Regions from separate parts of the Litorilinea aerophila genome, predicted to be linked through region 1. Evidence: a T-box and tRNA genes for the amino acid it is inferred to sense, from the RefSeq annotation. Region 1 holds a T-box; the other regions hold tRNA genes.
What was found. A T-box is a leader RNA that pairs with one kind of tRNA and senses whether it is charged. The one in region 1 lies ahead of serS (serine--tRNA ligase), so its partner is inferred to be a tRNA-Ser.
Positions count from the first base shown of each region.

Region 2: it has a tRNA-Ser gene. The T-box ahead of serS (serine--tRNA ligase) is inferred to sense a tRNA for this amino acid. The anticodon was not compared.
Region 3: it has a tRNA-Ser gene. The T-box ahead of serS (serine--tRNA ligase) is inferred to sense a tRNA for this amino acid. The anticodon was not compared.

Region 1 covers NZ_VIGC02000002.1:274,374-278,454, forward strand. The annotation lists gene FKZ61_RS02370 (ATP-binding protein) at 1-541, opposite strand, end outside; T-box leader at 674-882, shown strand; gene serS (serine--tRNA ligase) at 942-2,222, shown strand; gene FKZ61_RS02380 (CDP-alcohol phosphatidyltransferase family protein) at 2,626-3,228, shown strand; gene FKZ61_RS02385 (TVP38/TMEM64 family protein) at 3,285-4,031, shown strand.
Region 2 covers NZ_VIGC02000030.1:63,230-67,310, reverse strand. The annotation lists gene FKZ61_RS19260 (sulfotransferase-like domain-containing protein) at 1-170, shown strand, start outside; gene ilvE (branched-chain-amino-acid transaminase) at 388-1,293, shown strand; gene FKZ61_RS19250 (uroporphyrinogen-III synthase) at 1,336-2,157, shown strand; tRNA gene FKZ61_RS19245 (tRNA-Ser) at 2,323-2,410, shown strand; RNA gene ffs (signal recognition particle sRNA small type) at 2,558-2,657, shown strand; gene FKZ61_RS19235 (histidine phosphatase family protein) at 2,753-3,319, shown strand; gene pyrF (orotidine-5'-phosphate decarboxylase) at 3,400-4,081, shown strand, end outside.
Region 3 covers NZ_VIGC02000017.1:38,043-42,123, forward strand. The annotation lists gene FKZ61_RS13805 (redoxin domain-containing protein) at 1-856, opposite strand, end outside; tRNA gene FKZ61_RS13810 (tRNA-Ser) at 1,380-1,469, shown strand; gene FKZ61_RS13815 (M28 family peptidase) at 1,548-4,081, opposite strand, start outside.

The DNA of each region.
Region 1 (4,081 bases):
CCCGCTCCTGGAGCTGCCAGGCCCAGGCCAGCACGGTGTAAAGAGTGTACACCGCCAGCCAGGAGAGCCCCAGGGTGACCGCGGTGGTCAGGGCCAGGCCTCGCCAGCCATAGGCACGCAGGCCCTGCTGTTCCAAAAACCACGCCAGCCCCAGCACCAGGACAGCCGGAATCACTACACCCCAGGGCATCAAAAAAGCGCCCACCACCACGAGGGGCAACAGCAGAAACGGCAGCCAGGGGAGGCCGTTCAGCCACATCGCCCCCAGGAGCAGGCCGGTCAGGCCAGCTATCAGCAGATACCGGGCCCATTGGACATGGCGCCGGTTCAGCCAGTAAACGCCTGCGCCCAGCCCCGCCAACCCTGCCAGCAGGCCCTCCAACGCCAGGGGAAACGGATTCATGGGCAGCACCAGCCAGGCCAGGACTCCCCCCACGGCTGCCGTAAACAGCCCCAGACGCCCGGTCAACTGGGTGTGGAGTTCGGCCAGGTTGGCCAGGTCGAAGCCTTCGTCGAAAAAGTAGGCCATGCCACGGAACATGATTGGACTCCTGGACTGGATTTTCCCAACAATTGACACCACCGCGCGCTGTATGTTAGCATTGTTGGCGGTACAATTGAAGTGCGTTCCTGGCCATGCACCCTGACAACCGCATGGTTCAGAGCCGCATTCCTAAAGACGTTGACAGAGGCCATGCTTCGTCCGTGACGCCGTTCAGAGAGTTGCCGGGTGGTGCGAGGCAACCGGCAGCGGCGAAGTAGCACCTCTCGAGTCCCCGGCAGGAAATGGCCGGGCGGTTCACGCCGTTATCGTGGAATGAGGCGAGCAGCAGAGGCTGCCGCGAATTCAGGTGGCACCACGGAGTTCCCTTCGTCCTGAGCTTCAGGCGAAGGGAATTTTTCATTGGGACGAAAACCGTGAAGCAGGAAGGAGCAGAATGATGCTGGACATCCGCTGGATGCGAGAAAACCGGGAGGCGCTGGCCGAGGCCATGCGCAAACTCAACGCGACCGACGCCCCCTGGGAGGAAGCCCTGGCTCTGGACGAACGCCGCCGGGAATTGCTGACCCAGGTAGAAGCCTTGCGGGCCGAGCGCAATGCCGGCTCCAAGGAGGTCGGGCGGCTGTTCCGAGAAAAGAAAATCGAGGAGGCCAACGCCCTCAAGGAGCGCATGGCCCAGATCGGCGCGGAAATCGAACGCCTGGATGCGGAGCTGCGCCAGGTGGAGGCCGATTTCGAGCAAGCCATGCTCCGCATTCCCAATCCCCCCGAGCCGGACGTCCCCGTCGCGCCTGACGAATCGGGGAATGTGGTGGTCAAGGAACACGGCACCAAGCCCACTTTCGACTTCACCCCGCTGCCCCACTGGGAGCTGGGCGAGCGGCTGGACATCCTGGATATCGAGCGGGGCGTGAAGCTGGCCGGCAGCCGCTTCTACGTCCTGAAGGGAGCCGGCGCCCAGCTCCAACGGGCGTTGATTAACTGGTTCCTGGATGTGCATGTCAACGAGCACGGCTACCAGGAAGTCTACCCCCCCTTCATGGTGCGGGAGTACTGCATGGTGGGGACCGGCAACCTGCCCAAGTTCGGCGACGTGCTCTACCGGGATGCGGAGGAGGATTACTGGCTGATCCCCACCGCGGAGGTGCCGGTGACCAACCTGCACCGGGATGAAATCCTGGAGCCCGGCCAGCTTCCCCTCTACTACGTGGCCCACACGCCCTGCTTCCGCCGGGAAAAGGTCTCGGCCGGGAAAGACGTGCGGGGCATCAAGCGGGTCCACCAGTTTGAAAAGGTGGAGATGGTGAAGTTCGTGGAGCCGGCCACCGGCCGGGAGGAGCTGGAATCCCTGACCCGCAACGCCGAAACCCTGCTGGAACGCCTGGGGCTGCCCTACCGCCGGGTCCTGATCGCCACCGGGGATCTCTCCTTCGTGGCCTGCATTAAATACGACCTGGAGGTATGGTCGGCAGGCTGCCAGGAATGGCTGGAGGTGAGCTCCTGCTCCTGGTTCCGGGACTTCCAGGCTCGCCGCGCCAACATTCGCTACCGACCAGCCGAGGGCGCCCGCCCCGAGTTTGTCCACACCCTGAACGGCTCCGGCCTGGCCCTGCCCCGGGTCATCATCGCTATCCTGGAGAACTACCAACAGCCCGACGGCACCGTTATTGTGCCGGAAGTGTTGCGGCCGTACATGGGCGGGCGGGAACGCATCGGCTGAGCCGCGGGTTCAGACACGCCGCAGGTCCGGCCTCCCGGCTGGACAGTCGTTCCATGCACCCTTGTCACGCAAGGATGCGTGACCTACGAGCCGCAGGTCCGGTCCCCCGGCCGGACAGTCGTTCCATGCACCCTTGTCACGCAGGGATGCGTGACCTACACGCCGGTCCGGCCTCCCGGCTGGACAGTCGTTCCATGCACCCTTGTCACGCAAGGATGCATGACCTACGGACGACAGAGCGTAGAGACGCACGGCCGTGCGTCTCTACGCATGTAGAGGACCTTACAGATGAACGCCAAAGCCTGGAGTAGGGTAGGCCCATGATATAAACCCTTCCCACCTGTCGGCGGGCTCCACATGCGGGTCACCGGCTCTCTGTCCTCATCATCAAAGGAGCAAAACCATGCGCGATGCGGTCCTACGGGCCCAAAAGGATAAATGGATGGCGCCCCTGGCGCAATACTACTTCCGCCAGGTCCATCCCAATGTCCTTTCGGGAATTGCCCTGACTGTCGGTCTGGTGGCTGCCTGGCTGGCCATGGAAGAACGCTACGCCCTGGGTCTGCTCATGTGGTTCCTGAACCGCATCCTGGATGGGCTGGACGGCCTGGTGGCCCGCACCCATGCCAAACAGAGCGATTTCGGCGGCTACCTGGACCTCTTGCTGGACTTCATCGTGTACCTGGCCGTTCCCCTGGGCTTTGTGGCTGCCAACCCCAGCCTGCCGGTGCTGTGGAGCGCGCTGGCCTTGCTGGCTTCTTACGTCCTGAACCTCCTCTCCTGGACCACCCTCTCGGCTCTATTGGAAAAACGCGAGCGCCGCAAGAGCCCACGCCTGACCAGCGTGGAAATGCCTGCCGGCCTGATTGAAGGCGCGGAGACGATCCTGTTCTACAGCTTCTTCTTCCTCATGCCCCAGGCCATCACCTACCTGTTCGGGCTAATGGCCCTGCTGGTACTGGTGACGGCGGGGCAACGGATAGTGTGGGCCTATCGACACCTGTGATCACCTGCCCCACAGTGAAGATCATCGCCATGGCCGCCAACCACGAGGAGCCCCAGATGCACGCGGTACCTGACACCAATCCAGAGGGAACCGACACCACCGTGGAGCCCACGCCTCCAAGGCTGGCCCTGATACGCTGGCAAAAAGGGATCGCCCTGGCCGCCTGGGCGATCCTGGTGGGCGGCTACTATTGGTACACGACCGCCAACCAGCTGGATCCCCTCACCGCGGCCGGGCGTCTGGTCGAGTTCACCCGGGAAAGCACCTATGGGCCCCTGATCTACATTGGCCTGTATGCCCTGCGCCCGCTCATCTTCTTTTCTGCTGCGGTGCTCACCGTGGTCGGCGGCTTCCTGTTCGGCCCGGTCTGGGGCGTGATCTACACCGTCATTGCCGGCAACCTCTCGGCCATGGTGGCCTACTGGGTGGGCCGTTACTTCGGCAGCGGCCTCCTGCCGGCCCAGGAGACCCAGGGGATCATCCAGCGCTATGCCCGACGCCTGCGCCAGAACAGCTTCGAAACGGTCCTGGTCATGCGCTTCCTCTTCCTGCCCTACGACCTGGTCAACTACCTGGCGGGCTTCCTGCACATCGACTGGAAAGCATTCCTGCTGGCCACTGTGTTGGGCAACATCCCCGGCACGATTTCGGTGGTGCTGTTGGGCGCATCCATCGAAGGGGACTTCAGCCAGGGCCTGCCCGGTTTGAATCCCTGGACCCTGCTGGCCTCCGCTGTACTCTTTGGGGTAAGTCTGGCCCTGTCCCGCTACTTCAAACGGCGGGAAACATCCAGTCGTGAATAGTCCGGGGAGAAAGCGTCCCGAAGGGAGTAATCGCCATGTCCACATCTCCA
Region 2 (4,081 bases), on a different contig from region 1:
AGGACGGTATCTGGGCCCAATATTGGTACCACAATGTTCACCGCTCCACCGGCTTCCTGCCTTATCGCGCCAAAAAAACGCCCTTCCCCGAGCGTCTGCGCCCTCTGCTGGAAGAATGCCGGCCCCACTACGACATGCTGGCAGCCGTGGCCATCCGGGCGGATGGGTAGGCCAGGTCCCGTTTCCATACGGGAGAGCTCCCTACGGCAGCATCCGTGGGGTATGGAAGCTGCACCTCCCGAGCTGGCCCAAAACGGAGTTCGCCCATCGGACGCCGCCGTAGGGGCGCTGCCTGCCGCGCCTGCCATACCCCAGGTAGCAGGATGTGTAGCGGCCTTGAGATAAAAATGATACAATACACCCAGGATCCACGACGAAGGAGTCAACATGATGCCCCAGCTTCCCGATCCCCGCAATGCCGATATCCTGGTCTATGTGGGCGGCCAACTGGTGCCCCGGGACGAGGCCAAAGTCTCCGTCTTCGACAGCTCCGTCCAGGGCGGTGATGCCGTCTGGGAAGGGCTGCGAGTCTACAACGGGCGCATCTTCGCCCTGGACGCCCACCTGGACCGACTCATGGATTCGGCCCGGGCCATGGCCTTCCAGGAGATCCCCAGCCGGGCCGAGATCAAAGAGGCCATCTTCCGCACCCTGCAGGCCAACGGCATGCGGGACGGCGTCCACATCCGCCTGACCTTGACCCGGGGGAAGAAGGTGACCTCCGGCATGGACCCCCGCCTGAACCAGTACGGTCCCTGCCTGATCGTGCTGGCCGAGTGGAAGGCACCCATCTACCGGGCCGAGGGCATTCGCCTCATCACCGCCGCCGTACGTCGCAACTCGTCCCAGTGCATCGACTCCAAGATCCATCACAACAACCTGATCAACAACATCCTGGCCAAGATCGAGGCCAACGTGGCCGGCGTCGACGATGCCCTCATGCTGGACGTCCACGGCTACGTCTCCGAAACCAACGCTACCAACGTCTTCCTGGTCAAACGCAACACCCTCCTCACGCCCCACGCCGACAGCTGTTTGCCGGGCATCACCCGGGGGATCGTCATGGAACTGGCCCGCAGCCACGGCATCCCCCTGCAGGAACGCAACATCTCCCTGTCCGAAGTCTACAGCGCAGACGAGATGTTCACCACCGGCACCATCGGCGAGCTCACGCCCGTGCTGGCGGTGGACGGCCGCACCATCGGCGACGGGGTCGCCGGCCCCCTCACCCGTCGCCTCCAGGAGCTATACCGGGCACGGACCGCCCAGGAAGGCGAGCCCCTGCCCTTTTGAAACACCGTTCGCAGGTATCTCTTTCAGGAGGAGGGAAGAACCATGGAAACCGTCACCAGCCAGCACAGTCCAGGCAGCGCCACCTTGCGAGGCATCCGGGTGGCCATCGCCCGCGCGCCCGATGAGGCCCATACCCCGGGGCCCCTGCTCCAGGAGCTGGGCGCGGAAGTCGTCTATTACCCCTGCGAGGAGATTGCACCACCGCCAGATGTGGAAACCCTGGACCAGGCCGTGCGCGATGCAGCCGAGGGTGCCTTCGACTGGCTGGTCCTGAACACGGCCAGCGCGGCCATCATGCTGGCCCAACGGCTGGAGGCACTGGGGCTGCCCGAGGATGCCCTGGCCGGCGTGCAGGTGGCAGCCCAGGGGGCCAACACCCGGTTGGCGGCGCGGGAGATGCTCCACGTGGACGTGGACCGGGTGCCCGAGACCGACACGCCGGAGGAGTTGGTGGCGGCCATGCAGCCCCTGGCCGGCGCCCGCATCCTCTGGCCTCGGGCGGCCACCTTGAAGATGCCCATCGACCGGGCCCTGGAGGCAGCCGGTGCCACGGTGGTCACCGTGGTGGCCTGCCACGACCGGCTGGGCCAGGGTGGTGACGAGGTGCCGGTCATGCTGTGGGAAGGCAAGGTGGACGCCATCACCTTCACCAGCGCCAACAATGTGCGCCACTTTGCCCGCCGGCTGCGCTACGAAGGGGGCGACCTGGCCATGCTGGACCACGTGTGCGTGGCCTGCATCGAACCCATCACTGCAGCCATGGCCCAGAGCTACGGCCTGCACGTGGACGTGGTGCCGGCAGAGCACACCCTGGACGGGTTGGTCTCGGCCCTGGCCGGCTACTTCCGGCGGGTGGGTGTGTGAAAAAGAGGCTGCTCCCTGGGGCGCCCCAGGGAGCAGCCTGTACAGCCGCGAGCCCCATTTCCATCCACGAAACCTCCACACCGTCCAAAACTTGCCTCCGGCGGGGGTCTCCGGTATAATCATGCTGGATGCAGTTCCCGACCGGGCTGTATCCAATCGATACACGGAGAGGTCGCATAGTCTGGCCGAGTGCGCGGGCCTGGAAAGCTCGTAGGGTTAACAGCCCTCGAGGGTTCAAATCCCTCCCTCTCCGCCTTTTTTGTCCTGGTGTCCTGAGTCCGTGCTGCGGCAGAAATTCGCCGAAGGTTTCCCTCCAGGGAGATGCGGTCCTTCTGCCGGGATTTACAAAAGCCCAGGACACGCCAACTGGATATTCGTGTGTTTCCATCGCTTCGTCAGGGGCTGGGTCCTGTGCGGCAGAGCACTGTGAACCCCGTCAGGGCCGGAAGGCAGCAGCGGTAAGCAGGACGCTCTGGGTGACACGGGGGCGCCTGGCTTCCTGGCGGAGCGATGAAAACACACGAATTTTTTGTGCCAATCGCCGGTCACTTTGTGCCAATCGCCGGTCACAACGTTCATCCGCAGGAGATTGCCCATGCCCGATGCCATCGTCTACCTGGCCCGCCACGCCACCCCCGACTGGAGTCGACGGGACATCCGCTACGATGTGCCGCCCGGGCCACCCCTCACCCCCCAGGGCCAGGCCGAGGCCCGGCTGCTGGGCCAGTTCTTCCAGGAAGTCGGCATCACCCGCCTCTACGCCAGCCCCCTGGAGCGCACCCGGCACACCGCCGCCCTGGCCGCGGAAGTGGCCGGCATCCCCGTCTTTGAGGAAGAAGCCATCGCCGAATGGCGCCTGGGTGAAAGCGCGGAGGAAGTCCTGAGCCGCTTCCGGGCCTTCTGGGAAGAGGCCTGCACCGAAAGCGCCCGCCGCGGCCCCATCGGGCTGGTCACCCACGGCGGCCCCATCCGGGTCCTGCTGGAAGAGCTGGGCGTCGACCCCGGGCTCCTGGCCCAATACCAGAACCAGTTCGACAACCGCAACCCCCTGCCGCCGGCCGGGGTCTGGCTGACCCGCTCCGCCCATGGCCAGGATGGCTGGCACCTGGAGCTGGTCTTCACCCCACAGCAGCCCGCCTCGGTGCAACATAACACAGTGTAACAGTGTAACATAACACGGTGTAACATAACACGGTGTAACATAACACGGTGTAACAGATTGTGACGGGTTGGGAGGATGCCGTGTCAAATTTCTGGGAGAAGTTGACGGCTGCCAGCGAGAAGAACCAGAGCCTGCTCTGCGTGGGCCTGGATCCCGTCCCCGAGCAGATGCCACCCCGCTACGCCTCAGCAGACGGTGACATCATCGCCGGCCTGCTAAAGTGGAACCGGGCCGTGGTAGAAGCCACCGCCGACCTGGTCTGCGCGTACAAGCCGAACATCGCCTTCTACGAAGCCCTGGGAACGCCCGGCCTGGAGCTGCTGCGCCAGACCCTGGCCCTGATCCCGCCGGAGATCCCGGTCATCCTGGACGCCAAGCGGGGGGATATTGGCAGCACTGCCGCGGCCTACGCCCGGGCCTGCTTCGAACAGTTCCGGGCCGATGCGGTGACCCTGAGCCCGTACCTGGGCCGGGACAGCATCGACGCCTTTGCCGCCTACCAGGGCAAGGGCCTCTTCGTCCTCTGCCACACCTCCAACCCCAGCGCCGGGGAGTTCCAACACCTGGAAATTGCGGACTGGCGTACCCTGGACCGGGAGCCCAACCAGCCCCTCTACATCCACGTGGCCCGGGCCGCGGTCCACTGGTCACCCAACGTGGGGCTGGTGGTGGGCGCCACCTACCCGGAGACGTTTCAGGCCATCCGCCAGGTGGCCCCCCGGGCCTGGTTCCTGGTGCCGGGCATCGGCGCCCAGGGCGGCG
Region 3 (4,081 bases), on a different contig from region 1:
GGGGCAGGCTGAAGGAAGGCGCGTACTGGCCCACAGCCGTGCCCCGGGGCTCCTTGACCAGCGCTTCCCCGGCGGATTCGGCCGGCGCATCCGAAGAAGGTGAAGGCGCATCGGCCAGCGTGTTCACGTCTGTCGCCGCTTCGGGTGTGGCAGGTGTAGCCGCCGTGGCTTGATCCACGGGCACGTCGTCGGCAGTGGCCTCCGCCGGGTCCATTTCGTCGCCGGGGGCGGAGGTCGGCGCCAGGTCCATCTGCCCATTCAGCAGGGCCGTGGCAATGGGTCCATAACTCACCCGGGCCTGCTGGCGGAGGTTGGCCAGGTAGTCGCCCACAGGAATGCCCAGAGCCGCGGCCTGTTCCCGAGCAAAGGCATCGGTCAAGAGCAGCCGCTGGAAGTAGGCCAGGAAGGCATCCCACGTCACCCCGACATCCGCCAGGGCGTCGGACAGGGCTTGATGCTCCAGGCCCCGCTGGGCCAGCAGGGACGTCAGTCGGGCTTCCGCATCGTCCGCAGGCAGTCGAAAACCAACCGCGGCAGCCGCCTGGGCCACCAGTTCCCCGTGGATGAGGCGGTCAAGCCAGCGGCTCTGCACCGTCTCCGCCGGCGTGCCCAACAGGGCCGCCATCACCCCATCCACCTGCACCATGACCTGGAGCTGATCCCGGCGCAACACTTGACCGTTGACCACAGCCACCACGTCTTCGCCCAGGGCATCATCGACAACCGGGGCATCGGGCGAAGGGGCTGCCGACGCCTCCACGGGTCGCGCCCCATCGGAGGGAGCGGCCGGGATGCCCGCGGGCGCAGCCGACGTCGACGGGGCCGCTGGAAGCGGGGTGGACGGCAGTGCGGCCACACCCTCTACCCCAGCGGAAGGGGACAAATTAGACGTGGGCGCAGATACCGGCTGATTTTGGGGCAAGAACAGGAGGAAAAACACCAAAAGAAGAAGCAGGGCAACAGCAACACCCAGGAGCAAGAGCACCTGGGTCCACCTGCTGGCGAGGGATGAGGCAAGCGATGATTTCATTGAGAGAGCAGTGTCAGGACTGTAAGATTTGTTGGAGACGATCCCGGCTTACCGGCCTTCTAGCGCACTTTTGACAGCAAGAGACCTATCTCCCAGACAATTTTAGACAGGAAATCCGACAAATTCCTCATATTTCTTTCATTTTACGGGTTAAGGGCTTTCCCTGCATGCGACAAATGTAGGATTTTACGTTATTCATACGACTTCATATTTACGGCAAGGGTCCTGGATGTGCCCAGCAAAAACCCGGCAAACAGGAACCCAAAATCGCGAAAAGTTGTCACTTTGACCGCCCTGTGCTACCATGAAAGCTACGTTACAGCAGGTTGCCTCGCGGGGCAACCCCTGGGGAGAGGTCGCATAGCCTGGCCGAGTGCGCGCGTCTCGAAAACGCGTAGGGTTCACGCCCTCGAGGGTTCAAATCCCTCCCTCTCCGCCACGAAAAAACAGCCGGGACTGACGTCCCGGCTGTTGCTATTGGTGCCCAATGGGGAAGACGGTCGCAGATGGCCCTATATCAGCGGCGGACCAGGGGCAGGAAGACCCGCTCCAGAGGATCCACGACCGCGGCCACCTGGACGGTAACCGACTGGTCCGGCAGGGCCGGGCTGGTGAAGAAGAGGCTCCCCGTATGGATCCCCGGCGTCAACCGACTCGAGTCCAGGGTGACCGCCACCTGGCCGGGCGCGGTGCCTTCCGCGGGATCCAGGTGAAGCCAGGGTACGTTGGCCTGGACCTGCCAGGTCAGGGAACCGGTACCGTTCTGGTTGTCCACCGTCACCCACGCCTGGCTGCGGAAGGGATCCAGGAAAAGTGTGCCAGGGCCCACCAGGAGGCCGTCCGGCGGGGGGGCCGCCGCTTCCGGCACCAGCACCGCGATGCCCACGGTGGCAGAGAGGATTTCCCCGGCGTCGGTCTCGCCCTGGAGGGTGAGGGTGTGCTGGCCCGGACTCAAGGTAGCCCGGGAGAGCTCGGGACCACTTCCCAGAAAGCCGTCCAGGCTGGAGCGCCACACCAGGCTGTCCCCCGGCACTCCGCCCAGCCCTTCCCCCACCAGATGCACCGTCTGGCCGGCCAGGTAGACAGTACCATCCCCAGGCCGACGAATGGCCACGCCAGGCGAGCCCGGCAGGAGCTGGAAGGGTGCGTCCGACTGGTCGTAGGCGGGGTGGAGGCCATCGGAAGCCCACACCCGCACCAGGACTTCACGACCGGTCGGCCACTGTCGGACCGGCAGGACCAGGTGGGTTGCGGTGATGTTCTGGCCGACGATCCGCCAGCTCTGCCCCTGATCCGGGCTGAGCTGCACCTGGTAGCTCAGGGGATCGCCGTCGGGATCGGCGGCCGCCCAGGTGATGGTGAAGGCCTGCCCGGCCAGCACTTCGCCGCCGTTGGGCGACAGCACGGTGACCGTGGGCGGGGCAGCGCCGGCCCGCACAACCGCCAGCGCCCTCTCCCCCTGCACCAGGGCCAGCTCCGTGGCCCCTGCCACCGGCGGCAGTGGCGCAGTGAAAGTGGCCAGCTCCGGCATGGCAGCTTCCTCCCCGGCATCGGGGGGAACGTCAAACGCCAGGGGCTGGACGGCGATGGGCTGGCGTCCCAGCTCGCTGCCATCCGCCCCCCGCAGGATCAGGACGTACTCGCCGTTGGCCGCTGAGGCCGCCGGGGTCGAGGCCGGCCCCGGCGCCTCGAACAAGGGCGCGATCTGGGCCTGGCCGTCCGGGGAGACATGGCCCACGGCCAGCCAGTGCATGGACTGGGATGTTGCAGCCGCTGGGAGCTCGGTGGTCTCGGTCCGCAGCTGCTCCAGGATCCCCTCGTAGGTGAAGTCGCTGATCCACTGGTAGGCACAGTAGCTCATCATGTCCGTCCACCAGGGCGAGAAAATGGTCTGCGATTCGGGCTCGAAGCCGTAGATGGCCTCGGCCCCCGCCAGGGTCGGGCTGATTCGCCCCTGGGCATAGGGGTAGGAGGTATCGCCCACCGCGCCGCAGAAGGGCGCATGCTCGCGGCCATAGAGGTGCCCCAGCAGGTGACCCGCATACCAGTCCCCATAGCTCCCGTCCCGGTCCCACCAGGACCAGCGGCTCGACCCGGTGGGCCCCGCGGCCACCACGGGGGGATCGCCGCCCACACAGCCCCGCATGAAGCCACCCCGGTCGTCCACCAGGCCATAGTAGCGGGCCGCGGGGGAGACCGCCCCGGCGGCCAGGTCCCAGCGACGTTGGGCCAGCAGGAAGGCATTCACCTGCCAGCAGGCCGGCAACGAAGCCCCCATGTAGTGCTCCCGCCAGGTGACCCGCAGTTCGCCCGTGGGCATGGCGGCCCGCAGCCAGGCCACCAGCCGCTCCCGATGGAGCTGGGAGGGATAGATCTGGTCGCCGTACCCGATGGCGTAGAGCACCAGCTCCATGGACGGCGCGGCCTGGAAGGTCACCGTGGTGGTGACCGTGTTGTTGGTGCGATCTACCTCCGCCGGAACGTTGGCCGGGTTGAGTTCCCCCCGCAGGGTAAGCTGACCCTGGCGGAAGGCGTCGGGCAACTCGAAGAGGAAGACGTGGTGCAGGGCCGCCCGATCCGGCGTGGACCGCACGGTGATGGCCCCTCCGGGGTTCAGGGGCGTGAGCACCGCCTCGCCGGCCTCGCCCTGGACGTAGAGCCGGGCGGTGGTCCACGCCTGGGCCCCGTTCGCGGCCACGTGAAACCGGACGAAGGTGCGTTTGTCGGCCACCAGCGGCACGCCCTGGGTCAGATCCTGGAGCCCCTGGGTCACCTCCAGGCCCTGGGCCACCAGGTCCACACCAGGGCCTGGTGTGGGCGTGGAGGTCGGTGTGACCGGCGGCAGGGGTGTGGGTGTAGGGGTGGGGGTGGGCGTGGCCGTCGGGCTGGGCGTGGGGGTCGCGGTGGGGGTAGCGGCGGGCGTCTCGGTCGCAGTGGGTGTGGGCGTCGGGGTGGACGTGGGCACCTCCTCCTGGCAGACCAGGAGGGCCACCGCGTCCAGGTAGTTCCAGAGGTGGCTGCCGCTGCCGTTGTTGTAGACGTTGAAGTAGA